3 regions of the Aestuariivirga litoralis genome follow, and region 1 is predicted to be linked to each of the others. Evidence: riboswitches for the same ligand, from Rfam matches in the RefSeq annotation. Region 1 holds a riboswitch; each other region holds the start of a gene.
What was found. A riboswitch is a leader RNA that binds a small molecule or an ion and turns the genes downstream of it on or off. The one in region 1 is predicted to bind cobalamin.
Positions count from the first base shown of each region.

Region 2: another riboswitch for cobalamin. It lies ahead of F8B91_RS15020 (aromatic ring-hydroxylating oxygenase subunit alpha); the one in region 1 lies ahead of cobW (cobalamin biosynthesis protein CobW).
Region 3: another riboswitch for cobalamin. It lies ahead of bluB (5,6-dimethylbenzimidazole synthase); the one in region 1 lies ahead of cobW (cobalamin biosynthesis protein CobW).

Region 1 is NZ_WAHS01000001.1:635,044-644,813, reverse strand. It holds gene F8B91_RS03375 (PleD family two-component system response regulator) at 1-326, opposite strand, end outside; gene F8B91_RS03370 (response regulator) at 323-697, opposite strand; gene F8B91_RS03365 (DUF3572 domain-containing protein) at 893-1,180, shown strand; gene F8B91_RS03360 (DNA polymerase IV) at 1,177-2,451, shown strand; gene F8B91_RS03355 (hypothetical protein) at 2,459-3,127, opposite strand; gene F8B91_RS03350 (autoinducer binding domain-containing protein) at 3,331-3,846, opposite strand; gene panC (pantoate--beta-alanine ligase) at 3,949-4,791, shown strand; gene F8B91_RS03340 (DUF1489 family protein) at 4,802-5,221, opposite strand; gene F8B91_RS03335 (dodecin family protein) at 5,300-5,503, shown strand; gene F8B91_RS03330 (SPOR domain-containing protein) at 5,565-6,953, opposite strand; cobalamin riboswitch at 7,073-7,286, shown strand; gene cobW (cobalamin biosynthesis protein CobW) at 7,328-8,374, shown strand; gene cobN (cobaltochelatase subunit CobN) at 8,385-9,770, shown strand, end outside.
Region 2 is NZ_WAHS01000002.1:673,455-683,224, reverse strand. It holds gene F8B91_RS15045 (DEAD/DEAH box helicase) at 1-410, opposite strand, end outside; gene F8B91_RS15040 (MurR/RpiR family transcriptional regulator) at 719-1,567, shown strand; gene F8B91_RS15035 (bifunctional 5-dehydro-2-deoxygluconokinase/5-dehydro-2-deoxyphosphogluconate aldolase) at 1,625-3,538, shown strand; gene iolB (5-deoxy-glucuronate isomerase) at 3,538-4,335, shown strand; gene F8B91_RS15025 (hypothetical protein) at 4,436-4,843, shown strand; cobalamin riboswitch at 4,917-5,113, shown strand; gene F8B91_RS15020 (aromatic ring-hydroxylating oxygenase subunit alpha) at 5,225-6,463, shown strand; gene F8B91_RS15015 (hybrid-cluster NAD(P)-dependent oxidoreductase) at 6,463-7,539, shown strand; gene F8B91_RS15010 (VOC family protein) at 7,580-8,011, shown strand; gene F8B91_RS15005 (ArsR/SmtB family transcription factor) at 8,128-8,427, shown strand; gene F8B91_RS15000 (GNAT family N-acetyltransferase) at 8,427-9,035, shown strand; gene F8B91_RS14995 (metalloprotease) at 9,103-9,770, shown strand, end outside.
Region 3 is NZ_WAHS01000001.1:758,520-768,289, forward strand. It holds gene F8B91_RS04020 (DUF1194 domain-containing protein) at 1-272, shown strand, start outside; gene gatB (Asp-tRNA(Asn)/Glu-tRNA(Gln) amidotransferase subunit GatB) at 323-1,804, shown strand; gene F8B91_RS04030 (glutathione S-transferase family protein) at 1,911-2,657, shown strand; gene bluB (5,6-dimethylbenzimidazole synthase) at 2,712-3,395, opposite strand; cobalamin riboswitch at 3,444-3,631, opposite strand; gene F8B91_RS04040 (methyl-accepting chemotaxis protein) at 3,659-5,230, opposite strand; gene F8B91_RS04045 (hypothetical protein) at 5,227-5,523, opposite strand; gene F8B91_RS04050 (sensor histidine kinase) at 5,760-7,112, shown strand; gene F8B91_RS04055 (sugar ABC transporter substrate-binding protein) at 7,105-8,238, shown strand; gene F8B91_RS04060 (MFS transporter) at 8,249-9,514, opposite strand; gene F8B91_RS04065 (MarR family winged helix-turn-helix transcriptional regulator) at 9,516-9,770, opposite strand, start outside.

The DNA.
Region 1 (9,770 bases):
TCATTGACCGGCTTGGTCAGGAAATCATCGGCCCCCGCCCGCAGGCCCTTCAGCCGGTCTTCCGGTTGGTCAAGGGCTGTCACCATCACCACCGGAATATGAGCGGTAGCGTTGTTGGCCTTCAGGCGTTTGCAAACTTCGATCCCGTCAATGCCGGGCATCATCACATCGAGCAAAACGATATCGGGCTTTGTGCGCTGAACGGCATCCAGTGCATCCACGCCATTCATGGCGGTGACCACTTCAAAATACTCAGCCGTCAGCTTGGCTTCCAGAAGCCGCACGTTGGCAGCAATGTCGTCGACGACGAGGACGCGTGCGGTCATGATGCCTTCTTCAGAAAACTATCAATGGTAGCCAGGAAACTCATCACCGAAATGGGTTTGGAAATATAGGCCTCGCAGCCGCCTTCGCGGATCTTCTGTTCATCGCCCTTCATGGCGAAAGCGGTGACGGCAATCACCGGAATTTTCCGCAGGTCATCATCTTCCTTCAGCCACTTGGTCACTTCGATGCCGGACACTTCCGGCAACTGGATATCCATCAGGATCAAATCAGGCATGTGCTTGCGGGCCAGATCAAGCGCTGAAAGCCCATCACGCGTCTGCAGCACGCCATAGCCGTGAGCTTCCAGAAGATCGTTGAAAAGCTTCATGTTCAACTCGTTGTCTTCGACAACCAGAACGGTTTTCTTCATCGCACCCGAGTTCCCGGCAGGAAATGGCTTGACCACACCAGCAATCAAATCATTTCCCATCGACTATAGCCCCTGCTTGAGCTGAAAATTGTTACAATAATTGCCACGGTCAGCTTGCCCCTGCATGGACACAATCGCCATTCCCCGTAACCAATTGTTTAACTAGAATGCCTGTGGGACAGCGGTGGTTAACACATGATGAAGATTGCAAATTCCGGAAAAAGCGAAGCACTTGAAAGCCTTGTGGCCAGCCTCATTGCCTTCATGACGCAGGATGAAGACCGCTTCGCCCGCTTTGTCGGTCTCACGGGCCTAACACTGGATGACCTGCGTTCGCGCCTGTCTGATCCTGCCTTTCAGGCCATGGTTCTCGACCAGACTTTGGAGGATGAAAGCTGGGTCGTTGAATTCGCCGCCGCCCAAGACATGCCGCCCGATACGCTGCTGAAAGCCCGGCGCAGATTGCCCGGCGCCGAGTTTTGACGGAAAGCGCCACCAACTCCGGTTTCTGCCGCGACTGCTTCACCAGTGTTGCCGCGCATGATGCGCGCTGCCCGGCCTGCAAGAGCCCCCGCCTGCTGCGCCACACAGAACTGTTTGACCTTTCGATTGCCCATATCGACTGCGACGCCTTCTATGCCGCCGTTGAAAAACGCGACAATCCAGAATTGCGCGACAAGCCTGTCATCGTAGGCGGCGGGACCCGCGGCGTGGTCTCCACCGCCTGCTATATTGCCCGCATCCATGGGGTGAAATCCGCCATGCCAATGTTCAAAGCACTGAAACTCTGCCCCGATGCCGTGGTGGTGAAACCGCGCATGGCCAAATATGTCGAGGTCGGCAAGCAAGTGCGCGAGTTGATGCTGGGCCTCACCCCTATGGTGCAACCGGTCTCGATCGATGAAGCTTTCCTCGATCTCACCGGCACCACCAGGCTGCATGGCGCGCCGCCGGCTTTGTCATTGGCGCGGCTGGCACGGCGCATCGAAGATGAAATCGGTGTGACAGTGTCAGTCGGACTGTCACACAACAAGTTTTTGGCTAAGATGGCATCTGATCTTCAAAAGCCGCGCGGCTTCTCGGTGGTGGGCGCTGCTGAGATGAAAGCATTCCTTGCCACAAAGCCAGTTGGCAATATCTGGGGCGTGGGGGCGGCCATGCAGGCCAGCCTGGCCAAACGTGGCATCACTTTGATCAGCCAGTTGCAAACCATGGAAAAGATCGACCTGATGCGCGACTTCGGCAGCATGGGGGCCAGGCTTTATCATCTCAGCCGCGGCGAGGATTTCCGCGAGGTGGATACGCACGAGGTCGAAAAATCCATCAGCGCCGAAACCACCTTCAATGAAGACATTGCCGACTATGAGGCACTGGAAGCCAAGCTGTGGGACCTGTGCCAGCGCGTGTCGCGCCGCGCCAAGAAATCAGGCCATGCTGGCAAGACCATCACCTTGAAGCTGAAGACCAAGGACTTTGTGAGCCGCACCCGCGCGCGCTCTGTGGCTGATGCCACCAACCTGGCGCATGTGTTGTTTGATGCGGGAAAGCAATTGCTACGCAAGGAAACCGGCCACGAGAAGTTTCGCCTGATCGGCATCGGCATATCGCGCCTTGAGGAAGTTGATGGCGCACCAGACAATGAACTGGACAGCCACCGCCAGCAATTGACCAAGGCCGAAAAAGCCATCGACAAGATCCGCGAGAAATTCGGCAATGCGGCCGTGGACCGCGGCATCCACTACAAAGACAAGTGAAAGTCCCTCAGCGCTGAGTGTAGTTTCCCCGCGCGATCAGTCCAAAATGCTTGGCCATCGCGTCGATCTGGCGATCATTGCCACCCTGCCGAACATTGTACTTTTTCAGGCTCGTCCGCGAAGCGCCGCGCCATTCAACCACTCTATTTGCCATTTCGAGTTTGACATATTCGCTCTTGGCAAAGTGCCCCATCCAGGCCAGCCACACATCATCAGCACTTGGCGCAAGCGATGTGAAAAGTTCTGCATCGATCACACGCGGATCAAGCGCATGCGGTGCATAAAGCACGCCCCCTACTCCAGTCGGGAAAAGCACATTGTTGCCGAAACTCTTCGCCTGATAATCCCAGCTTGCGTAGGGAGCGATATTGCCGCCCACAATTTTCATCCCATGCGCCCGGTAGCAAATGATCTGCCGCTTGGGTGGGCTGCAGGCTGTAACAAGCCCTTCCAGCCAGTTCGCCGGATAATAGGCATCATCATCTGCGGTGGCAATATAGGCTTGAGGAAAGGCCAGCAGAGCCGGAATGATTTTCTTGTACGAGCCCCAGTCCGGTGCAAGGCGCACTTCAAATCCGCGCGTGCCGATGAGGGCCCTCACCTTTTGCGGCAGGCGTTTTTCATCTTCCGCCGTGACCCACAGGATAATCCGGTCTGGTTGCACCGTCTGCGTCAAAAGGCATTTCAGAGTGTAAATCACGGTCGAAAGACGCGGCGCATACGAGGTCAGCGATACAACCAACTCGCTGCCTAAATCGCATGTCTTTCTGGCAGGCGGATTCCTCCAGCGCGCCTCCAACTCCCTGACAACGGCGTTCTGCAGAAGGAAATAAGAGATCTGGCCCCGGGCCTTCCAATAAATTTGGCTGCCGGGGATGTTCACGCCGAAAGCTTGAACACGCTGTCGCCCTTTTCCACCTGCGCCACCAGGGGCCGCATGCGCTCATCAAATTCGCGCGCGAAGGGTTGGAACCGTTTGACCAGTGCGCCGCGCATCTTGGCCCATTCGCTTTCGCTCGATGCCGTATTCACCGAGAAGATGATTTTGTCTTCACCTGGTGCTGGCAGCGGCATCGAAATACCGAATTTAGTGATGCCGTATCGGTTGGCAATATGGTCCACCGCTTGCGCCACATGATCGACCTTGAACCATTCAGCCCAATCCACCAGCTTGTTATCCATCACGCTGTTGATCACCGGATCGCTCAGCGGGGTAAAATTGCTCATATAGTGCTGCATGTAATGCGGATCATAAGTGGCCACCCAGATCACTTGATCCGGCGCACCCTCGCTGTATTGCAGATACCAGTAAGAGAGATGGCTCACGCCTTCTTCAGTGGCCGCGCGCGTCAGGAAACTAGTGGCTTCTTCAATGCTGCGGAATGGGCGGGACATCAGGCAAACTCGTTATGATCGTACTGATTCATCATAGCCGATGCAGGATCAAATAATAAGAGCTAAGCTTATGCGTAAACGGGGACAACGGATTAAGGTCGAATGCCAATCGTTACGGTGAGGGATGTGGATGGATTGCGCAGCACGGTTGCAGGCTGGCGCGCCAAAGGGTTGAAAACCGCAATTGTACCGACCATGGGCGCCCTGCATGAGGGCCACCTGAAACTGGTCCGTCGCGGCTTTGATCTGGCCGACAAGGTGGTGACCTCGATCTTCGTGAACCCCAAGCAATTCGCCGCCAATGAAGACCTGAGCCGCTATCCGCGCGACGAGGAAGGCGACTTGAAGAAGCTGAAATCCGAAGGCGTGGATCTGGTCTATGCGCCAGCGCCAGAGGAAGTTTATCCCGATGGCTTTGCCACCAACATCCATATGCAAGGCCCCGCCTCTGCCGGATTGGAAGACAAATTCCGCCCGCAATTTTTTGATGGTGTGGCAACCGTGGTGGCCAAGCTGTTCACGGCATCTACAGCCGACTATGCGATTTTCGGCGAGAAGGATTATCAGCAGCTGATGGTCGTCACCCGCATGGCGCGTGACCTCAATTTGCCCACCCAAGTGATCGGCGTTGAAACCGAGCGCGAGGAAGACGGCCTCGCCATGTCGTCACGCAATGCCTATTTGTCGAAACACGAACGCCAGCAGGCTGTTTCCTTGCATCGCAATCTGACGCAGGCTGCGGAGAAAATCCGCGGCGGCGCCAAGCCGCAAACCGCGACGCAAAGCGCCACGCGTTCGCTGGAAACTTTGGGCTTCAAAGTGGATTATTTTACCGCACGCAATGCCGAAACCTTGGCGCTGGTGCAAGGTGCGAATGAACCCATCCGCCTGCTCGTTGCCGCCTGGCTGGGCAAGACCAGATTGATCGATAACATCGCCGTGTGATGTGAGAACGCTACAGCAGCCCCAGCTCCGCCAGCTCGCGCCGCATCTTTTCGCTCAGATCCGCACCGCCGCCGGAACCCTTCTTCATGTCGGGCGGCGCATCGCTGGCTTCCAGATAGCGCCAGCCCTGAAAGGCGCGGCGCGGCACCGGATGCACCAACACGACCTTCTTGTTCATCAGGATGCGGCAGCGATCGATCCCGTCAGCGCCGGTGGTTTTCTCAAAACCCACAATCTGCTGGCGGCACAATATCATGCCGCGGATCACCCAATAGAGTGAACCGCCGGGCAATATGTCCGCCTCGCGGCGTGGCCACATGCGCGTCACATGCATGCTGGTCTCGCGGTCGGCATATTTCTGCTTGATCCAGTCCTTCAGGTCCTGAACTTCATCAACGCCGACACAGAGTTTCACCAGGTTCAAAGTCATGCCATAGTGAACTAGCGAAAATGCCCCGGCGGATAAAGCCGTGAGCGGCAGCTTTCCGCAACTGAATGAGGTTTCCACATGTCCACCGTCGCAAAAGTCATCGAAATCACCTCCGCCTCCACCAAAAGCATTGAAGATGCGGTGGAAACCGGCATTGCCAAGGCAGATTCCACCCTTGACCATGTGGAAGGCGCCTGGGTTCAGGACATCAAATGCGTGGTGAAGAACGGCAAGGTGGCGGAATGGCGCGTCAACATGAAGGTCACTTTCCTGCTGAAGTAACCCAATAAAAAAGCGCGCAAGCCAGAAGCTTGCGCGCCTTCAATAAGATAGTTCGAAATTGTTACGAGCTGGCCTTGGCCACGTAGCAGGCAACGCCGCCGGCCTTGATCTTCAGGCAGGCCTTCATCGCTGCGGTCTGATTGTCATAGCCACCCATGCGCACACGGTAGAACGTGCCGCGCGCACCCAGATCAGCCTTGATCACCGAAGCATTCTCGCCGGCCAGAACGGCATGCGAGCCTTGCATCTTTTTCCAGCTGCTCCAGGCGGCATCTTCGCTGTTGGCGGAAGAAATCTGCACCACCCAGCCTGACATGACTGACGTGCTGGCAACATCTGGAGCCTGGCCGGTGCTCGCGGTGGCAATCGGATCGCTATCGGTAATGGCATTCGCATCATCTGAGGCAGGTTGAATTACCGCAACCTGCGCTGCCTTCTGCGTTGCCTGCTTGATCACCGGCTTGGCTTCCGCCACTTGCGCCTGCGCCGCAGCCTTGGCAGCAACGGCAGGAATGTTCGGGACTTGCGCCACCTCCACCCGGCCGAACTTGGCGGGCTTTGGCTCAAGGCTGGAATAGGAACCTTCATCGGCAGCCATATCAGCAATCTGGTCAGCAGCCGTCGAGGCATCATCATTGTTCGCCTGGGTCGCTTCGGCCAGCATCTGCGTAGGCGGTTCCACCGCCTGCGGCATGGCCTTCATGGCCACATTGGTCTGGTTGACTGGGCTGGTCAGGCTGCCCGTCAAAATCGGATCAGCAGCGGCATCGTCAAGCTCGGCCACATCGGAATAGGCCTTCATCTTTTCCTGGGCGGGAGCAAATTTCGGATCGGCTTGCAGCGCGGCCTTCAGGAACTTCTTGGCTTCAATCGGACGCTTCAGGGCTTCATAGGCCTGGGCCTCGCCGAAATAGACCACGGCTGGCTGCGGATGGTTGTTCTTGATCGCGCGCTCATAGTCCGAGATCGAGAATAGATATTGCCCGCTGTCACGCAACGCATTGGCGCGCGCCAGATAGGATTGCGAGAAATTGGCATCGATCAGCAGCGAGCTGGTGTAGTCTTCAATCGCCAGAACCGGGCTCTTCACCCGTTCCTGCGCGAGACCGCGATTGTAAAGCGCGCGGGCCCTAATGTCAGTGGGCATGGCATCCAGATTGAGAGCTGCAGTGTAATCTTCCACTGCCTTGCTATCCTGCCCCAGCTTCTGGAACGCCAGAGCCCGGTTGAGATAGGCATTGGCCAGGGCTTCAGGCCCCAGCTGCTGCGATGAAATCGCCTGGCTGAACTGCTCCACCGATTGGGTGGCATTGCCTGCGGAAAGCGCCTGATAGGCCGAAGCCGTCAAAGCATCTGCAGAACCGGCAGCGAAAGAGGAACCGGCACTTGCGCCCACCGCTGCAAGAAAAACCGAACACACCAACGCCAGAGAAACGCGACTTACCTTCATGATCAACGGAGTGTGGACCCTTACGGTTAAGACTCCGTTGCCGAACCGTCAGATTATAGTGAAGAAAGCCTTAAAAACTGGGCTTGTTTTGGCACAGCTTGACTCAGCTGTCCCCGCTTGCCAAACCGCACCCATCCGGTGCCCCAAGGATGACCATTCACGGGGCTTCAAAGGGAATTTGGTGCGGCTGACCCAATCCGGGAGCCAAGGCCAGAACTGCCCCCGCAACTGTGAGCGGCGAGGACCAGGCATCAACACCACTGGGAAACCGGGAAGGTTGTCTGGATCCAGCGACCCGCGAGTCAGGAGACCTGCCGGATCAGCGTGGAAACGCTGCCGATCAACCAATGGCTTCACGGAGGGTGAACACTGCCATGACTGATACGACTTCGACCGAGAAGATTCCCGCTACCGTCATCACCGGTTTTCTGGGCGCCGGCAAAACCACTTTGATCCGCAACCTGTTGCAGAATGCCGGCGGCCGCAAGATCGCCCTCATCGTCAACGAGTTCGGCGATGTGGGTGTGGATGGCGACATCCTGAAAGCCTGCGGCAGCGATGCCTGCGCGGAAGATGACATTATCGAACTGGCCAATGGCTGCATCTGCTGCACCGTGGCTGATGAATTCATCCCGACGATGGAAAAGCTGCTGGCCCGCACAAGGCCAGATCACATCATCATCGAAACCTCGGGTCTCGCTCTGCCACAGCCGCTGGTGCGCGCTTTCAATTGGCCCGAAATCAAATCACGCGTCACGGTGGATGGCGTGGTCACCATGGTGGACGGCAAGGCACTCTCCGAAGGCCGCTTCGCTGATGACGAAGAAGCCATCGCCAAGGCCCGCGCTGAAGACCCGAACCTGGAACACGAAAACCCCATCTGGGAATTGTTCGAAGACCAGCTGAACTGCGCTGATCTGGTGATCCTCAACAAGACAGATCTTCTCGACGCACAGGCGCTGGGCGCAGTGTCGGACGAGCTGAAGGGCCAGATCCGCAAGGGCACAAAGCTCGTCAACACCACGCAAGGCGTGATTGATGCTGCCGTGCTGCTGGGCGTGAAAGCTGACGCCGCGGTTGATCTGCACAACCGCCTGTCTCACCACGAGATGGAAGGCGAGGAACAGCACGACCATGATGATTTCGTAACCTTCATCGTGGATATGCCGCAGGGCCTCGACCAGAAGGCGCTCACCGCGCGCATCGCCAGCACCATCGCAGCGCATGACATTCTGCGCCTCAAAGGCTTCGCTGCCGTTCCGGGCTCGGATGCGCGCCTGCTCATCCAGGCCGTCGGACCCCGCCTCAATTCCTATTTTGACCGCCCCTGGGCGAATGGCGAAACCCGCCAGACCCGCCTGGTGGTGATCGGCGAAAAAACCATGGACCAAAAGGCGATCGAGCAGAGCCTGCGCGGATAGGCCGTCAGGCATGCACCTCCTAGCCACCACATCCGGCGTGATCGACGGCGCAGCCGAGGCGGTGGACCTGCGGCAAACGCCCGGCGATGTGGTGGTGCTATCCGCCGCTGACTCAGAACTCGCCTGCCTCGCCGCCGCGCATGATCAACTGGGCGATGCCGCCCCTACCCTGCGCCTCGCCAATCTGCTGCAGCTACAGCACAATTTCTCTGTCGATCTTTACGCCGGGAACACGCTGGCCAAGGCCCGCCTGATCATCATCCGCCTGTTGGGCGGCAAGAGCTACTGGCCGTACGGCGTGGACGTGATCGAAGCCCTGGCGCGGGAGAACAACATCAAACTGGCGCTAATCCCCGGCGGGCAGGAAGCAGACGCTGAACTTTCCGCCCGCTCCACTTTGGGCGCCGCCGATGTGGAACGCCTGCGCCAGTATTTCGCTTATGGCGGCCAGCAGAACGCCAAGGCTCTTTTGCAATTCTGCGGGCGGCTGTTAGGGCGTGATCTTGATCCGCCTGCCCCCGAAGCTTTGCCCAAAGCCAGATTTCACCAGCAGGTAGAAAGCGCAAAGGCCGCCATCATCTTTTACCGCTCCGTCATCGAAGGCGGCCAGACCCAGCCCATCGACGCACTTGCGACCGCCCTCACTGCGCGCGGCCTGCCTACTTGCGCCATCTACGTCTCCAGCCTGAAGGATGAAGCCAGCGCCGCCTTCCTCGACCAGCATTTCAAGGCCCATCCCCCCAGTGTGATCCTCAACGCCACTGGCTTTGCCGTGGGCGACGAAGCGCGCGATCCCTTGGCGAGACCCGGCTGCGTGGTGCTGCAAGTGGCCTTGGCCGGAAGCGCCGAGGAAGAATGGCAGGCTTCCGCGCAAGGCCTGCGCGCCACTGACCTGGCGATGAATGTAGTGCTGCCGGAACTCGATGGCCGCGTCTTCACCCGCGCCATTTCCTTCAAAGCCGACCAGCAATTGCACGCCGCCACCCAGTGCCGCATCGTCACCTACAAGCCAGTCGAAGACCGCATCACCTATGTGGCGGAGCTGGCCACCAATTGGGCCAGCTTGCGCACCACACCCAACCCGCAAAAGCGCGCCGCCATCATCCTCGCAAATTATCCGGACAAGGATGGCCGCGTGGCCAATGGCGTGGGCTATGACACGCCCGCCAGCACGATTGAAATTCTGAAAGCTTTCGCTGCGGACGGCTACGAGACAGGTGACATTCCTACGGGTGGCAATGACCTCATTCAGCTTCTGCTGGCATCACGGCAAAGCGGCATCCACCTCAGCCTTGCCGATTATCAACGCCATTTTTCCGCCCTCCCAGAAATCATCCGTATACAGATGATTGAGCGATGGGGACGACCCGACACCGATCCACATTTCAAGAATGGC
Region 2 (9,770 bases), on a different contig from region 1:
ACGAGGCGGCCGGGGGTGGCAACGAGAATGTCCACACCGTTGCGGCACATTTCAACCTGCTTGCCGATCGACGTCCCGCCGAAAACGACAGCGCGCGACGACTTCATGTATTTGCCATAGGTCTTGAAGCTTTCGCCGATTTGGGCGGCAAGCTCACGGGTTGGCGACAGAATGAGCACGCGGCAGGTGCCGCGGGCCACACGGTCTTCATGGCGCGACAGGCGCTCGAGGATCGGCAGCGCGAAAGCAGCGGTCTTGCCGGTGCCGGTCTGGGCGATGCCCAGCAAATCGCGGCCTTCAAGCAATGAAGGAATGGATTTTGCCTGGATGGGGGTTGGGGTGGTGTAGCCTTCCTGGTTGAGCGCATCGAGCAGCTTCTGGGAAAGGCCAAGGTCGGTAAATTGAGTCACAGAGGACCCTTTCAAACGGAACATAAGGGATTTGGCTCCGCCGCTGTTCCTGAACAGGCGAAGTTGACGATCCCACGTGAAAGGAAAGTTGGGGCGCTCTTACTGGCCCATGAACTTATCGAGTTCTTCATGGGCGCCTGGCCTGACTGGTAGCTAAAAAGCTCCTCACGTCGTCGTTTGGGCCGGCAGCGATAGCGGTCACATAGGCATGTTGCAGTGCAATGTCAATTCCAATCGGGGTTAACCGACTGTGGAATGAATATTCCATCCCGCTTGGCTTGTTCCAGCAAACATGCTTTTTTCATTCCATGAGTGTGACCGATGCCCCGCGCGATTTTGAAGCTTTGCGTTCCATGATCATGGAACGCGCGCAAAACCTGCCCAAAAGGCTGGCGCAAGTGGCTGTTTATGCGCTGGATAATCCAGATGAAGTGGCCTTCGGTACGGCCGCTTCAATTGCCGAGGCGGCGGATGTGCAGCCTTCCACGCTGGTGCGATTCGCCCAGAGCCTAGGCTTCAACGGCTTTTCTGATTTGCAGGATGTGTTCCGTTCGCGCCTGCGCGAGCGGGTGATTTCCTATGAAGAACGCCTGTCGCATCTGCGCGCCGATAGCAAGGCGCACAAGGCGGCCATGCTGTTTCAGGGTTTTGCGGAGGCTTCGGAGAAATCCATTCAGGATTTGCGCAACCGGCTGGATGGCGAGCGGCTGGAACAGGCGATCCGCCAATTGGCCAAGGCTGATCGGATTTACATTATCGGTCAGCGCCGGTCTTTCCCGATCACCTCCTATATGGCCTATGCGTTTGGCAAGCTGGGCATCAAGAACCAGCTCATCAGCGGAGCTGCGGGTCTGGCAGCTGAAGAAGTGGGCTTTGCCACGGCGCAGGATGCTTTGTTGGCGGTGAGTTTCACGCCCTATGCGGCTGAAACGTTGCGTTTGGCGCAGGCGGCGGGCAATCGTGGCGTGCCGGTGGTGACGATTACGGATTCAGCCTTTTCGCCCTTGGTGCCGGCTTCGAAGATCTGGTTCGAAGTGACGGAAAGTCATTTCGAGGGCTTCCGCTCAATGGCCGCCACCATGACCTTGGCCATGGCGCTGACCGTGGGCGTGGCGGAACGGCGCGGAAAGACCGATGGAATGAATGTTCTATATTGACTTCCAGTTGGAATTATTGTTTCAAGGGACGATCATTCCAGGAAGAAACAGAACGCCATGACCGCCACACTCCCGCTTGATGTCATCACCATGGGCCGCAGCTCGGTTGACCTTTATGGCCAGCAGATCGGCGCGCGGCTGGAAGATGTGGGCTCCTTCGCCAAATCGGTCGGTGGTTCGCCCACCAATATCGCCATCGGTACATCGCGACTAGGATTGAAGACCGGCCTCATCACCCGCGTGGGCGATGAGCAGATGGGGCGTTTCATCCTTGAGCAGCTGGCCCGCGAGGGTGTCGAGACCAAGGGTGTGGTCACCGACAAGCAGCGGCTGACCTCGCTGGTTCTGCTCTCGGTTGAGAATGATAAAACTTTTCCGCTGATTTTCTACCGCGACAATTGTGCGGATTCGGCTTTGAACGAAGATGATGTGGATGAGACCTTTGTGCTTTCCGCTCGTGCGCTGCTGGTGACCGGCACGCATTTCGCCCGCGCCAACACTGATGCCGCCCAACGCAAGGCGATGAAGATTGCCAAGGCCCATGGCCGCCGCGTGATCATTGACATTGATTATCGCCCGAACCTCTGGGGCCTCGCCGGCCATGCGGCGGGTGAGGAACGCTATATCAAGTCCGACAAGGTGACGGCGCATATCCAGAGCATTTTAGCTGATTGCGACCTGATCATCGGCACCGAAGAGGAAGTGGCGATTGCCGGCGGCACCGAAGACACGCTGGAAGCCTTGCGCCGGATCCGTGCGATTTCCAAGGGCGTGATCGTGTTGAAGCGCGGGCCGATGGGTTGCGTGGTTTACCCGGACGCCATTCCGGCTTCGCTGGATGATGGTTTGGTGGGCAAGGGCTTCCCGATTGAAGTCTATAATGTGCTGGGTGCGGGCGATGCCTTTATGTCGGGCTTCCTGCGCGGCTGGCTGAAAGATGAGCCTTATGAAACCTGCGCCACCTGGGCCAATGCCTGCGGCGCGTTTGCCGTGTCGCGTCTGCTGTGCTCGCCGGAATATGTGACCTGGACGGAGCTGCAATATTTCCTCAAACATGGGTCGAAAACGCGGGCCCTGCGCAAGGATGAGGATATCAGCCATATCCATCGCGCCACTACGCGGCGGGAACTGCCGGATCAGATTCTTTCGTTTGCGATTGATCACCGCAAGCAGCTGGAAGACCTGGCTGATAAGGCCGGTGCGTCGCGCGACAAGATTGCGCCGTTCAAGCGGCTGGCGATGAAGGCCATCGGCAAAGTGTCTGGCGGAGCACCGGGTTACGGCACGCTGCTCGATGATACCTATGGCCGCGAGGCGATGTTTGATGCGGCGAAGCTTGGCCTTTGGGTCGGGCGACCTTTGGAAGTGCCGGGCTCGCGTCCTCTGAGATTTGAATTCTCACAGGATGTGGGATCGCGGCTGGTGGAATGGCCGGTCACGCATTGCATCAAGTGCCTCGCCTTCTATCACCCGGATGATGAGCCGGAATTGAAGCACAAGCAGGCCGCCAAATTGCGCGGGCTCTATGACGCCGCGACCAAAGTGGGCCGCGAATTGCTGGTGGAGATCATTGCATCAAAGCATGGCCCGATGGACAAGAATACCATCGCGCGCGCGATGACTGAGCTTTATGCTTTGGGCATCAAGCCTGATTGGTGGAAGCTGGAGCCGCAGGCTGATCCCGCCGCCTGGGATGAAATCGGCAAGGTGATCGACCGCGAAGACCCGCTGTGCCGTGGCATTGTGCTTCTGGGGCTGGAAGCGCCGGAAGAGGAACTGGCCAAGGGTTTTGCGGCTGTGTCCAAGGCCAAGCATGTGAAGGGTTTCGCCGTGGGCCGGACGATTTTCGCGGGACCGGCGGAGCAATGGCTGGCGGGCAAGATCAATGATGAGGCCGCCGTCGATCAGATGGCCGCGAAATTTGCATCGCTGGTCAAGATTTGGAATGATGCGCGCGGGAGCAAAAACTGATGCCAAAGCTACTCGTTAAAGCGAAAAAGAAAACCGGTAAGGTGATCGAGGTCACGCCGAAATCGGCCAAGTGGAAATATGTCGGCCATGATGTATGGAAGCTGGCCGCGGGCAAATCGGCCAAAGGTGAAGAAGCCAAGCGCGAGACCTGCATCGTCTTCACCTCGGGCAAGGGCCGGGTGACGATCGATGGCAAGGATTATGGTGTGCTGGGCGAGCGCAATTCGGTGTTCGAAGGCAAGCCCTGGGCGATCTACATTCCGCCAAAGGCCAAATGGTCGGTGAAGGCCGAGAATGATCTGGTCATCAATATCTGCACCGCGCCCGCTAAAGGCGGCATGCCTATTAAGGTGATCAAGCCGGATGATCTCGAAATCATCACGCGCGGCAAGGGCTCCAACACCCGCTATGTCTGCAACATCATGCCGGAATGGGATGGCTCGGCGGAAAGCCTGCTGGTGGTTGAAGTGATCACGCCCAATGGCTGCACTTCATCCTATCCCAGCCACAAGCATGACAAGGACAACATTCCGCAGGAAAGCCTGCTGGAAGAAACGTATTATCACCGCCTGAACCCACCGCAGGGCTTTGCCTTCCAGCGCGTCTATACCGATGACCGCAAGCTGGATGAGGCGATGGCGGTGGAAGATGGAGACGTTGTGATGGTGCCGAAGGGCTACCATCCCTGTGCCGCCATCCATGGCTATGACCTTTATTACCTCAATGTGATGGCCGGCCCGAAGCGCGTGTGGAAGTTCTACAACGCGCCGGAACATGAGTGGTTGCTCAAAGCTTAGGCAAATCCCTCGCTTTTTAACGGTTTTGCAACCTGACAGGCGCACTCTTTCATTCCTGTGAGTGAGTGTGCGCCTGCGTTTGAGGCGCGGGGTGAGTGCGATGAGAGATCAATTTCCCTTGGCAACTGGCTTTATCATTTCCTGCCCAGTCTCGGATAAGACGGGTTCTCCGGTGCGTGAGATCCGCAGCCGGGGCAATATTCCTCTGGTGCTGCAAGAAGATGTGCTGATCGAACTGAAACGCTCTGACTTGTTGGAGAGCTGGCGCTCGGCCTGCAATATAGGCCGTCAGAAAGCCCAGGCGCTGATGGCTTCTGCGGCCAATCGCATTGCCGGTGCGCTGGAAGATGAAGACACCTGCGACATTGGTGCACTGGCTGAAGACATGACGGCGTTTTTCCTGCTTGCCGTGCGCGAAAAGGGCATGGATGTGGCGCAGGCCGCGCGCTCCTGCACGCTGGCCTGGCGCGAAGATACGGCCGAGCATCTTTCGGTCAGCCGCTACTAACAAAGCCACTCGCATTCTCGCGCGGATTTCATTCCGCATGTCGCTTTTATCCGTGCCGTCGCAAAATCACATGTTAGCTTTCACCGCGTAAGGTGCCGCTGGAGACAGCGGAGAATTGGGAAGTTGGCTTAAACCAACGCTGCCCCCGCAACGGTAGGCGAGAGAAAAGGCTGCAATTGATGCCACTGGGTTTAACCTGGGAAGGCGCTGCGGCTGATCCTGGGAGGAGCTCGCTAAAGCCCGGAAACCAGCCTTGCATATAGTCGAACCGCGGCGGGCGGTGTTTCGATGCGCGTGCCAGGTTCATCACCCAGCCCCGCATTAGTCCGTCGTAATATTTATTCCACCCATGCGGGGAAGCATGGAACTTGCGAGGACGTTATGTTGAACACCCACGATATCCAGGCGCAGCTTTCCGCCCGCAAGCGCAATTTTTCGCTGTCGCGCGAACTCTACTCTGATCCCGGTGTGCTGGAGGCGGACCTTCAGCACATCTTCTACAAGGAGTGGCTGTTTGCTGTTCCGGCCTGCGAGCTGGCCAAGCCCGGCGCTTATGCCACGATGCAAGTGGGTGCCTATCCCGTCGTCATCATTCGCGGCAGTGACAACCGCATCCGCGCCTTTCACAATGTGTGCCGCCACCGTGGCCAGCGTCTGTGTTCGCATGCCACGGGTTCCACGCAAAAGCTGGTCTGCCCCTATCATCAGTGGACTTATGATCTCGACGGCAAGCTGCTCTATGCGCGTGAAATGGGCGAAGGTTTTGATGCTGCGGCTTACGGCCTGAAGAAAGTTCACTGCATCGACATGGCGGGCGTGGTTTATATCTGCCTCGCCGATATTCCGCCGCCGATTGCCGAGCTGGCTCAAACCGCGATGAAGTATCTCGCGCCCTCAGCACTTCAAGATGCCAAGGTGGCGTTCAGCTCCACCATTATCGAGAAGGGCAATTGGAAGCTGGTCATCGAGAACAACCGCGAATGCTATCACTGCTCCGGCTCGCATCCGTCTTTGTGCCGCACCTTCTCGGATAACCCGAAGATCGGCGCGATGGATGGGCCGGATTCGGCCTCGCCGGAAATCATGGCGCATTGGCAGCGTTGCGATGCGGCGGGCCTGCCGTCACGCTTTGTGCATCAGGCCAAGATGCAATGGCGTCTGGCGCGCGTGCCGCTGCTGGGCAATGCCGAAAGCTATACGATGAGCACCAAGGCCGCCGTGACCAAGCGCATGGGCACGATGCCCTTCAATGATGCCGGTAGCCTGCTGATGTATCACTATCCAAATACCTGGAATCATTTTCTGGCCGACCAGGCCATCGTGTTCCGCATATTGCCGATCAGCGCCACCGAAACCGAAGTGACCACCAAATGGCTGGTGCACAAGGATGCGGTTGAAGGCGTGGATTACGATCTCGAGAACCTCACAGAGGTCTGGATGAACACCAATGATGAGGACCGCCAAGTGGTGGAAGAAAACCAGAAGGGCATTCTCTCGCCCGCCTATGAGCCCGGTCCCTATTCGACCATCCAGGAAGAGGGCGTCATTCAGTTTGTGGATTGGTATTGCAACATCATGCAGGATCGCCTCGCGCCGCGCCCGGCACTGGCGGCTGAATAATGGCACAGCGGCAACTCAACTGGTCAGCCACGCCGTGGGATGATTCTGAGCTTCTCGAATGCGCGATGGTCATTCCAGAAGACGCCAATACCGCAACCTTTGGCCTGCGCGCGCCTTCGGGTGCGTGGTTTGACTATATACCCGGACAATTCATTACGCTGGAGCTGCCGGTGCCTGGCGGCACAGTGCAGCGCACCTATACGATTTCATCTTCGCCCTCGCGCCCCGTTTCGATCTCGGTCACCGTGCGGGCGCAGAAAAATTCGGTTGGCGGCCGTTGGATGCTGGATCATCTGAAGCCGGGGATGAAGATCAAGGCCTATGGGCCCAGCGGCATTTTCAGCTCGCACAAGCATCCAGCCAAGAAGCAGCTGTTCATTTCGGCAGGGTCGGGCATCACGCCGATGATGTCGATGACGACTTGGGCTTGGGACTCAAGTGAAATGCCCGACATTGTGTTCGTGCATGCGGCGAAGCGCCCATCGGAAATCATTTTCCGCGAGCGGCTTGAACAGCTGGCCAACCGTGTGCCGGGCATTCAGCTGCGTTTTACCGTGGAAGAATCCGATGCCTTCCGCTCCTGGCATGGCTATCGTGGACGCCTGTCGCAAATCATGCTGGGCCTGATGGCGCCGGACTATCTGGAGCGTGAAGTGTTCTGCTGCGGGCCCGAACCCTTCATGCAGGGCGTGCGCGACATGCTGAACGCGCTGGGTTTTGACATGGCGCATTATCACCAGGAAAGCTTCGGCGCACCGGTGCGCACTGAGGCCGATCAGCCGCTGATCCATGATGTGAAGCCGGCCGACAGCGTGATGGTGAAAGTGAATTTCGCCAAGAGCGGAAAGATCGCCGATTGCCGCGAGACGGAAAGCATTCTCTCGGTGGCGAAGCGTTCGGGCCTCAATATTCCATCTGGCTGCAATTTCGGCCTGTGCGGCACTTGCAAGATCAAGAAGACCGAAGGCGATGTGCATATGGTGCATAATGGCGGCATCAGCGATGAGGAGATCGCGGATGGTTTCATCCTGGCCTGCTGTTCGAAGCCGATGGGCCGGGTGGTGCTGGAGGTCTAAGGGGGCTTGTTCGGCTGCGTGCCGGAGCTAAGCTCCTTTCATGACCGAGCAGGACAACCCACCCTCCGCCATGGCCTATGGTGCAGCCCTTCAGGGGCTGGGCATCAACATCATCGTGCGCGACATTGACCGGGCGCATTTTTTCGTGACCGAGATTCTAAGTGCGGAGACACGGTTCCGTACCGACAAATTTGCCGCCATGCGCCTGTGCGGCGACGATTTCATGCTGCATGTGGACGATACTTACCGGAACAATCCATTGATCGGCAGTTTGACGGCGGACAGCCCGCGCGGCGTAGGCGTCGAGCTGCGTGCCTATGCGGTGAACCCGGACCAGGCAGAAGCGCGGGCGCGGGCGTTAGGCTTTACCGTTCTGGCGGGCAGCATGGACAAGCCGCATGGCATGCGTGAATGCATGATCCTGGATGATGACGGGTATGTTTGGATTCCGTCCCTGCCGCAGTCTGGTTGACGAAACGCGTTCCGTCATCTTTCCGTCTCCGGATATTCACCAAAATATAGTTTCGCGCTGGTTTCCCTGCACCCGGATGTTATGAACGGTTCGACATTTCAAGAGTTGGGGAAATCTTGGACAGAAAAATCACAAATCTGGCCGGCGTTTTTGGGTCGCTGGGGCAGGGGACAAGACTGGAAATCCTGAGGTTGCTGGCACCCGTTTCACACGGCAAGGCACCGGCAGGCATGCCCGCTGGGCAAATTGCAGTGGCGCTGGCGGTGAGCCCGCCCACGCTGTCATTCCACCTGAAAGACATGAGCCTGCGCCACTTGCTGCTTCCAAAGCGGCGGGGCCGTGAGATACACTATTCGGCAAACCTGCCGCTGATCCTTTCAGCGCTGGGCGATCTGGTGACCGAACTAGAGGCTTGATGCCCGAACTTGAACTGACCAACGGCTATTATGACCTGCCCAAGGGCAAACTGGTCAACCTCGTCACGTGCCTTGAAATGCTGAACAGGCCGGAGCTTGCACCCGTGGTGTGGCCGGAGGGCTATCATCTGGCCCCGTGCAATGGCGCGGATCTGGCTTCCTACCGTCAGGTGTTCAGGGCCGTCGGCCAGGACCTGATGTGGTTTTCCCGGCTGATCATGCCGGATGAGGCGCTGTCTGCCATTCTCACCAATCCGGCTATTGAATCTTCGGTCCTCATGAAGGGGCCTGATGCGGTGGGCCTGCTGGAGCTGAATTTCGCTGAATTGCCGGATTGCGAATTGGCCTTCTTCGGCCTGGTGCCGGGCGAAGTGGGTTCGGGGCTTGGCCGTCTGCTGATGCAGGAAGGCTTGAACCGGGCGTGGGCGCAGAAGATCAACCGCCTGTGGGTGCATACCTGCCATTATGACCATCCCAAGGCTTTGTCGTTTTATCAGAAGGCCGGGTTTCGGCCTTACAAGACAATGATCGAAGTGCATGATGATCCACGGCTTTCAGGCCATCTGCCGCTTTCGTCCGCCCCGCATGTGCCGCTGGTGAAAAGCTGACCCGTTATTAAGGTTTGCCCTTGTAGATTCAGCTCTCTTCAATGTGGGGGTGCTTATGCTTGGCCTGTTGCAACAGATTGGCCCGGAAATTCCACTGACAATCATTCTGCTTGCCTTGCTGGCGTTTCGCATGCGGGTGCGGCCGCGCACATCGCTGTTTATCAAGACGACGACTGAAAAGCTGTGGCAGCTTCTGGTGCCCTATGACGGCAAGGTGGATCGCTGGGGGCAAGTGACGGCATCATATCGATTTGTGGGTGAGGGCAGCTTCGTGTTCGAAGTCAGCATTCCCGGCCAGAATGGCGTGCCGCGTTTGCATAGCGGGCGCTTTCAAGTGGCGGAAACTGTGCCCCATGAGAGGCTGGTGCTGAAACGCGAGCTTGAAGGCAAATCCGAAAACAATGAGCTTCTGGAAATCCGCTACGACTTTGCTGCCGAAGGTCAGGGTACGCGGTTGAAGACCAGTTATTTGTGGGGCAAGCGGCCTTTCCTTGCGCAGCTTCTGGCGCGGGCTGATTTGTGGGGCGGCGCGTTCCGCCTCAAGGGCCTCGCCGAAACCGGAACGCCGGGCGACAAGGCCTATTGGCTGATTGGCGCTGCGGTGGCTTTGGTGACCGGGCTGTTGAGCCTGGCCACATTTGGATTGCTGCTGGGCTTTAACATTGCCGCTGTTCTAGTGCTGGCGCTGTTCATCCATGAATTTGGCCATCTGCTGGCGTTCCGGATGATGGGCCA
Region 3 (9,770 bases), 120 kb from region 1:
TGAAAACCGGGCGCAAGGTGATTGATATTTCCGGCGATGGCGGCGACAGCGAGCATGGCAACATGGCGCAGGCGCGGGGCGGCGCTGTGGCCCGAGGAATCGTGATCAACGGCCTGCCGATCCTGACTGGCTCGCCGGAGATCCTGGCCTATTATTCCCGGACGGTGATTGGCGGGGAGGGCTGTTTTGTCGAGCCAGCGATCAATGACCAAGCCTTCAGCGAGGCCATGCACCGCAAGTTGCTGCGTGAGCTGCAAGCCGCCACGACTTGATTACATTGGCCTGAACCGTTATTCCGGCCTCACGAATTGAAGGATTGAAGATGGATTCCGCATTGCGCGTTGCCGACAAGAAAGACTGGATCAAGGGCGCCACCGGCGACTGGGAAGTGATCATCGGGCTGGAAGTCCATGCGCAAGTGCTGTCCAAGGCGAAGCTGTTTTCCGGCGCCTCGGCCGAATTCGGCGGCGACCCGAATGACCATGTTTCATTCGTGGATGCGGCGATGCCCGGCATGCTGCCGGTGATCAATGAGTTCTGCGTCGAGCAGGCCGTGCGCACGGGTCTTGGCCTCAAGGCGCAGATCAATGAAGTGTCGGTTTTTGACCGGAAGAATTATTTCTATCCGGATCTGCCGCAGGGCTATCAGATTTCGCAGTTCAAGCAGCCCATCGTGGGCGAAGGCATCGTCAGCGTCGATCTCGATGACGGCCAGGTTGTTCAAGTAGGTGTTGAACGCCTGCATCTGGAACAGGACGCCGGCAAGAGCCTGCACGACCAGCACCCGAATATGAGCTATGTCGATCTCAATCGCTCAGGCTGTGCGCTGATGGAAATCGTGTCGAAGCCTGACATGCGTTCGTCCGACGAAGCAAAAGCCTATGTGACCAAGTTGCGCCAGATCATGCGCTACCTTGGCACCTGCGATGGCAATATGGAACAGGGCTCGATGCGGGCCGATGTGAACGTTTCGGTGCGCCGCCCCGGCGCGGCTTTCGGCACGCGTTGCGAAATCAAGAATGTGAACTCGATCCGTTTCATGGGACAGGCGATTGAATTTGAGGCGCGTCGCCAGATCGGCATCATTGAAGATGGCGGATCGATCGCGCAGGAAACGCGCCTTTACGATGCCAAGAAGGGCGAGACGCGTTCGATGCGCTCCAAGGAAGAAGCGCATGACTACCGCTATTTCCCCGATCCTGATCTGCTGCCTTTGAAGCTGGACCCGGCGATGATCGCCGAGATCAAGCAGAGCCTGCCGGAATTGCCGGACGAAAAGCGCGCGCGGTTTGTATCGAGTTTCGGGTTGTCGGCTTATGACGCTGCCGTGCTGGTGGCGGAACAGACTTCTGCCTCCTTCTTTGAAGAAGTGGCCAAGGGCCGCGATGGCAAGCTTTCCGCCAATTGGGTGATCAATGAGCTTTTCGGCCGCCTGAACAAGGAAGGCAAAAGCGTTGAGGATTCACCAGTTTCGGCCGCACAGTTGGGCGGGCTGGTGGAGCTGATTTCCAAAGGCACCATCTCCGGCAAAATCGCCAAGGACGTGTTCGAAATCCTGTGGACCGAAGGTGGCGACCCTGCACAGATCGTGGAAGCCCGTGGCCTCGTGCAGGTCACTGATCTGGGTGCCATCGAGAAGGCGGTTGATGAGATTGTGGCCGCAAATCCCGATAAGGTTGAGGCGGTTAAGGCCAAGCCGACCATGCTGGGCTGGTTCGTCGGGCAGGTCATGAAGACCACCGGAGGCAAGGCCAATCCTGCTGCGGTGAACGATATCCTCAAGAAAAAGCTTGGTATTTCATAGGTTTATCAGGCGTTAACAATAGGTTTACAAGCCTTCCCCTTTTTGGGCCTCTCCTGTATAGTCCGTGGACTGATCATCAGTACACGAATTGTAGGAGTATGCTCCCATGGCGCAAAAGCCAAAGCGGGCGGTAGCAAAAAGCGCGACGAAGACCATGGCGAAAGCCAAGGCCTCGCCAGTCAAAAAGTCTCCCAAGAAGGAGAAGGGGCCCAGCCCGAAAGAGCGCCAGCGCTTCACGCTTTACGGCAGTGCCACGTCCGGCCCGACCTATACGGCTGCGCTCGCACTTTCGCTGATGAAGCATCCCTATTCCTATATTCACGTCAATCTGCGCGAAGGTGCGCACAAGCAGCCTGATTATCTGGTGAAGAACCGCTACGGGCAGGTGCCGGCGCTGCGTGACGGGCAGATTTATGCGGTGCAATCCGCTGCCATCCTGATGCATCTGGCTGAGAGTCTCGACAAGTTCAATTCCAAGGTGCCGGTGGAAAAGCAGCGCATCCGCGAGTGGCTGTTCTGGCAGTGGGACAAGCTGGCAGTGCCGGTGTTCCGCCTGCGTGCGCAGCAACGCGGCACGCGCCAGTTCGGTTCGGAAGTGCGCACCATGTATGATACCGAAGCCAAGGCGGCGCTTGCCGTTCTGGAACAGGAACTGGGCAAGTCGCCCTGGATCGTGGGAAAGAAGGCTTCGATTGCCGATATCGGCGTTTATGGTGTGCTGCGTTATGCGCCCGAAGCTGGCATTGACCTCTCGCATTATCCGCACCTGCAAGCATGGAAAAAGCATTTTGAGGAATTGCCGGGCTTTGCGACGCCCGAACAATTGCTGCCGCTGGAAAGCCGGCTTATTTAATAAGGGCGCAAATTCTGATCGCAAAAGTCTGCAACTTTTGCGGAGTGTGCGCTGTCACGGGTTGCCCCAGCTTTCATTGAAGATCAGGCTGTCGAGATCCAGCCGCTGGCGCCAGCCGCGCAGCTCCAGCTCTGGCGTGGCATAAAGCTCATCCACATATCCGATGCAGAGATAGGCTACCGGCACGACATGGTCAGGCAGTTGCAGGATTTTGCGCAGCTCGGCATCACGAACGATGCTTACCCAGCCCACACCGATGCCTTCGGCGCGTGCCGCCAGCCACAGGTTTTGCACGGCACAGACGGTGGAATAGAGATCAGTGTCATAATTGTGGGTGCGGCCCAGCACGACGGGGCCGCCGCGACTGCGGTCGCAAGTAATGCAGAGATTGATTGGTGCCGCTGAAATGCCTTCGAGTTTTAGAGACGAATAAAGCGCGCGGCGTTCATCCGGAAACAGCGCCGCCGCTTCATCATTGGCGCGGCTGAAGGCCATCTTCATCAAGGTTTTCTGGAAGACGCTTTTGATGACGATGAAATTCCATGGCTGCATGAAACCTACCGAAGGCGCGTGGTGGGCCGCCGTTAGCAGGCGCTTCAGAACATCGTCGGGAACTGGCTTGCCAGCCTTGAACTGGCTGCGCACATCACGGCGCGTGAAGATGGCCTTGTAAACGCTTTCGCGTTCCTCGGCGGAAAACTCTGAAGCTGCAACTGGCGCAACGGACGACATGTGCATGAGAGTCCCTTCTCTTGCATTGACCGATCACGCCGCCGTCCATACGGCGCGATCCTTTGTTGTCTGGCAGGTCTTCTGACTTCGGCTTCATCTGCCGCGAGCGCCTTCCCGGTTTTCACCAGTGGCCTTGCTACGGCATCCGCCTTACAGCGCTGGGCGCGTCACGGGTTTGCACCGTGTTCCCTATTCTCCCGCAGCCTTTTCAGGCCACAAGCACCAAACATGCCCTGACTAGACCGGGGCAGGCGGGTACGCAAGTGGGGTCAAGCAGCGGCTCTTGCCCGCGGATCGATCTCAAGCACGAATTCGTTGATCATGCGGCTGAGGGTTGCCGTCTGCTGGGTGAGGATGAGTGTGGACGAATTGATTTCCTCGGCCAAGGCGGCATTCTGCTGGGTGCTGCGGTCAAAATCATGGGCAGCGGAATTGACCTCGTCGAGGTTGGTTGCCTGCGAATGGGCGGCGGCGGCCATTTCATTGATCTTGTCGGTGACTTCCTCGACCTTGCCGACGATGTTGCTGAGCGCCGTGCCGGTCTGGCCCACCATGCTCACACCGTTCTGCACATCGTCAGTGGATTTGATGATCAGGCTCTTGATGCTCTTCGTCGCTTCCGATGAGCGCGCGGCGAGCGAACGCACTTCAGTTGCCACTACGGCAAAGCCCCGGCCGGCATCACCGGCACGCGCGGCTTCAACGCCGGCATTGAGTGCCAAAAGATTTGTCTGGAAGGCAATGTCCTCGATCAGGTTGGTGATCTTGGTCATTTCGATGGAGGAGACTTGGATGCGCTGGATTGCCTCAATGGTTTTGGCCACCACATCATTGCTGGCATGGGCTTCATGGCGGGCCGACAACGAAGCTTCGCTGGCCTGCTTGGCGCCATTGGCCGTCTGCTTCACTTTTATGGTGAGCTCGGACAGCGCTGATGTGGTTTCTTCAACGCCGGCAGCCTGACGCTCGGTGCGGGCGGACAGATCGGAGGCTGCTACAGAGATTTCCTGAGTGCCGAGCTTGATGGCATGGGTGGTCTGGGCCACGGTCTTGATTACCAAGCTGAGATTTTCAACGGTGGAATTGAAATCGCGACCCAGCTGCGCATAGGCCGGCGGCAGGTCTTCGATGCGGATGGTCAGGTCCTTCTTCGCGAGACGAGCCAGGCTCGTCGTGAGGGTCTGGATCAGCTGGCGGGTTTCTTCCATGTGACGCTGGGATTCTTCATCCGCCGAGCGCACCTGCAGAACCGTGGCGTCCAGATCAGCAATCAGCTTCTGGTTTTTTTCGTCGCCATTTTTCACGGCGGCAAGGGTCACGCCGAGATCGGCAATCACCTTGGACACTTTAACGCTGATGGCCATGAGCACTGCGGCTTCCAGCAGCAGGATCACGGCATGCAGCACGACGCGTTCCAAGCTGGCACCGCCCGGATAGACAGCTGATGCGAGGATGAATGTGAGTGTCAAATGGTGCACGGCGACTGTTGCTGTGCCAGCGACAATGACACGCCAATCGAGATAGCTGACGAGGATGGCCAGCATGGCAAAGTAGTACATGTGGACGTCAATTTGCCAACTGTGGTCACGCAACGCAGCAACGATCAACGATACCTGAATCATCAGGCAGGTTGCAGCAGCGACGCGGCCCAGAAATTTGTCACCGGATGTGCGCAGAAGAACTGCAGGCAGCAGGGCCGCGATCAATGCGGTGCTGGTGAGTATCAGTGTATTCGTGTCACGAAAAAAGCTGAGCCCCGCAATCAGTGGCAGGTGGAACCACAGCATGGCCAGGATGATGCTGTCGGAGCGCAGGCGCTGGGTTTCAATGTTCTCGTTCATGTTGATGCTCTCTCTCCGAAGCAGCCGGGAATAATGGATAAGTGCAGACGCAGCCACTCACCGCGAATTTTCGGCCGGGTGATTTCATTGGGAATGACGACGATGAAGGGCAGGCCACCGACACCGATCACCGGGCCGGATTCTCCGGCGGCGGCGAGGCTTGTGGCCTGGTTCCACCAGGGCGGAAGCACGACAGCGACCGTCTTGTCTTTGGCATCTGCAGTGGCGAGGCCGATGAACGACAGCAGGCTCATGGCTAGGAGTGAGCCGGCGGTAAACAGCGCACGCGCCATTACAGCACGGCCTCCAGATTCAAAATGTCCCCAAACATGGCCTTGGTGTTAGGGATACAAGCTTGTGTCGTGCTAGAAATTAATACCTCAAATCAGATGTATCAAAGGACACTATACCACTTATGCGTGTTCTCGCGTTTGGTTGCTTGTGTGCTGTTGGGGGGTATGTCAAGAAACTGCGCATGATGTCTGTTCGTGATTTGACCCGCTGAATGCCATACCGCAGGCCGCCAAGATTGACGATTGCCCCACTGATCATCGGCTTTGTCGCGCTCGTCATGATCGTGGCCATGACATTCTACATCAACGAGCGCGCGCGGCGGAATTTTGAGGATGTGAATTCGGTGCGTGCCTTGCGTGCCGCAACGTCAGAATTGCGTAGTGCTTTGCAAACGGCTGAGTCCAGCCAGCGCGGCTATCTCTATACGAGCAATGAAATCTATCTGGCGCCCTATGAGGTGGCCAAGACGCAAGCCGCCAAGCAGCTGAAGCAGGTGTTGATCGGTCTGGCGGATTATCCCGACCTGATCCCGGCGCGTGAGCGGCTGAGTGATCTGGTGGCACGCAAGATCACCGAGTTGGACCAGACCAACAAGCTGAAGCAGCAACGCGATGATGCGGGTGCATTGGCGATGGTGCAGACCAACAATGGCAAGGCCATGATGGATGAGGCCAATGTGTTTTTCAGCGGCATCACCCGGGCCACCGACGCAAGGCTTCTCGCGGATGTGGGCGAGCAGCAAACCAATGCTTCGGTGTTGCGCTGGGTTTCGATCATTGGCGCCTTCGTCATCATGGGCGTGGTGACGATGGCGGGCTATCTGTTCCTCAATTATGCGCGCGGCCTCGCAGAAGCGCAGGCTTCGGTGAGCGAGCTCAACGCCAGCCTCGAACAGCGGGTAGCGCTGCGCACCACTGAACTGGCGCAGACCAACGAAAAGCTGCGCGCGGCGCGTGACCGGGCCGAGGTGCTGCTGGCCGAAGTCAACCACCGCGTGGCCAATAGCCTGACCATGGTTTCAACACTGGTGAAACTGCAGGCCAACTCGCTGAAGGATAAGGCGGCGAAAGATGCGCTGGCTGAAACCCAGGACCGGATCTATGCGATCTCTTTGGTGCACCGAGAGCTCTACACATCAGGTGATGCGGTTTCAGTTTCGCTGGATACTTATCTCACCGGATTGATCAAGCACCTTGAAACCACGGTGCAAAGCCAGAATCGTGGCATTGCGTTGCGCTACCAGATTGCACAAGCTTTCCTGCCGGTGGACCAGACGATCAATCTGGGCGTGATCCTCAATGAATGGGTCAGTAATGCGGTGAAATATGCCTATCCATCAGGCGAAGGTGAAATTTCGATTGCACTTACGCTGACTGAATCCGGCAAAGCTGAATTCAAAGTGGTGGACAAGGGCGTGGGCCTCAAAGACGGCAAATCCATCGGCACGGGCTTTGGCACCAAGATCGTGCGTGCGATGGCCACCAGCCTGTCGGCCACGGCGGATTATTTGCCGGGCAATCCTGGCACCATCGCGCGGCTGGTGTTTGATGTGAATACCGATCCGAAGGGCCTTATGAAGCATGAATGAGGGCACGCGCTCCCTGTTTCTTGCGATTGCCATGGCGGCGCTTGCCGGAGCGCAGCCCGCGCACGCTGAAGCAGGTTCACAAGGGTTGACCGTGCCGGTGGTGCTTCCCGCGTTTGATCCTGCGGCTGCGCCTTGCCATGCGCCGCCTGATCTCAAGAAGGAACTGGTTTTCGCGCAGGACAATGAGCGCGACTTCATGAAAGGCACGAAGTTTGGCCTTGAGCAGGCCGCGAAGGACCATGGATTGGTTTTCCGTGTGGTGCTGGCAGACAACGACGCGGCACTTATGGCTGAGCAGATGCAAGCCCTGGCCGCAGACAAGACGGGTGCAATCGTGGTGGCGCCAATCAATGCGGCCATGTTGAAGCCCAAGCTGCAGCAAGTGCTATGGCAGGGCAGTTATGTGGGGGCGGTGGTGCCGCCACCTGCGACGACTATTCTCAATGCGCCACAATATCTCACGGGTCGGGTGCTGGGCGATGCGGCGGCGGCCTATATCAAAACGCATCTGGGTGGCAAGGCCGATGTGGTTCTGCTGACCCATGACAGTTTGCAGTTTCTGGCACCACGCTTTCGCGCCATCCGTGAGGCGCTGGAGGCCCTGCCGGAGGTGAACATCATCGCCGACATTTCACCCCCGACCGTGGATCGCGCGGGCGGTTACAAAACCATGGGCACCATTCTCTTGGCTAATCCGAATGTGGATGTTGTGTTGGGGGCCGATACGGTTGTGCTGGGCGCGCTGGCAGCCATACGTGATGCAAAGAAGGACCGGCCCGATCAATTCTTCGGCGGCATCGATGGCGAGGCCGAAGCGGTGGCGGAGATTCAGAAGGGTGGGCCTTACAAGATCACAGTGAGCCTGGCCTCACCGGTGTTTGGCTATGCGCTCGGCGCGCAAGGGGCCGACTGGCTCGAAGGAAAAAGCGTGCCGCAGGCGATGGATATCCTGCCCCACGCACTGACGACAGAAAATCTGGCCAGCTATCAGGCCGACCTTGCTGATCCGGGTGCTGTCTATGCCGACCCGGCGCGGCGGGCGCAGTATCTGAAGCTCTATGGCAATATCTGCTACGACACGCGCGAGCAGTATCTGGATTTTCCCTGGTCGTCGGAAGCCAGATAGGCGGCAGTGATTACGCCGCTGCCTTGGCTTGTGCCTGATGCGGGGCGAGCGAGCCGAAAACCACGAAGCTTGCCGCCGCCACAAGTCCCATCAAACCAGCCAGGAAGAAGGCCGGTGAATAGCTGCCTGCCGTATCGCGGATGTACCCCGCGCCGAAGGCCGCCACGGCGGCACCGATCTGGTGGCCGACAAGGACCCAACCGAACACAATGGGGGCTTCCTGCGTGCCAAACGTCCGGTTGGCGATGGCCAACGTGGGCGGCACGGTGGCGATCCAGTCGAGGCCATAGAACACTGCGAAGATGGCAAGGCTGAAGGGGCCGAAATCAATGAAAGGCAGGGCCACGAGCGAGGCGCCACGGAAGCCGTAATAGATCACCAGCAGTTTGCGCGGATCATAGCGGTCAGTCAGCCAGCCTGAGGCGGTGGTGCCGATCAGATCGAAAAGCCCCATGGTGGAGAGCAGGCCCGCAGCAGCCACAGGTGCGATGCCATGATCGCCGCAATAGGCAATCAGATGCGTGCCGACGAGGCCATTGGTGGTGAGGCCGCAGACAAAGAAGCTACCGAACAGAAGCCAGAAAGCCGGCACCTTGGTGGCGCGGGTGAGGGCCGAGATGGCGAGGCCCACGCTGGCGGGGCGGACGACTGGCGGCGGCGTATCAGGTGCTTCACCGAAGCGCACAGTATGCGCATCTTTCGGGGTTTCCGGAATGAGGAAGAAGACAAGCGGAATGAGTGCCAAGCAGGCGAGGCCGATGATGCGCACCACCGGCTGCCATTCGCCAGTGCTGGTGAGCCAGGCCATGAAAGGCAAGAAGATCAGCGAGCCGGTTGCGGTGCTGGCGGACAGCAACCCCATAACGAGGCCTTTGTTGGTGGCGAACCAGCGGTTGACGATGGCCGCACCCAGCACACTGGCGATTGCGCCACTGCCGACGCCAGAGACCACGCCCCATAACAGCAGGAACTGCCAGCTTGAAGTCATGAACTGGCTGAGGGTGATGGAAAGCGCCATCAGAGCAAGGCCCGCCATCATGGTGCGGCGGATGCCGATTGTCAGCATCAACGCGGCCGCAAACGGACCGACCAAGCCATAAATGAAGATGCCGGTGGCGGCGGTGAAGGAAATGGTGGCGCGGTCCCAGCCGAAGCTGGTTTCCAGCGGCTGGATGAGCACGCTGGGCGCGGAGCGCACGCCGGCTGCCACCAGAAGCGATAGGAAGGTGATGGCGGTGACGAGGACGGCGCGATGCTTGAGGATTGCGAGGTTCATTTCAGACCTGTGAAAGTTTGATGATGTCGGCGGAAAGAGCGTGAATGCTGGTCAAAGTGCTGCGGCCCAGCCGCTGCTCAATTTCGTCCTCGGCGCGCAGCCAGTCTTTTTCGGCTTTGGCGAGCAGGGATTTGCCGGCTTTGGTAAGCTTGGCTTGCCTCACATTGCCACGCGCGGCGGCGGCGATTGTGACGAGGCCCTCGCGCTCAACCGGCGCTATGGTGCGGTAAAGCGTGGTGCGGTCCATCACCATCAG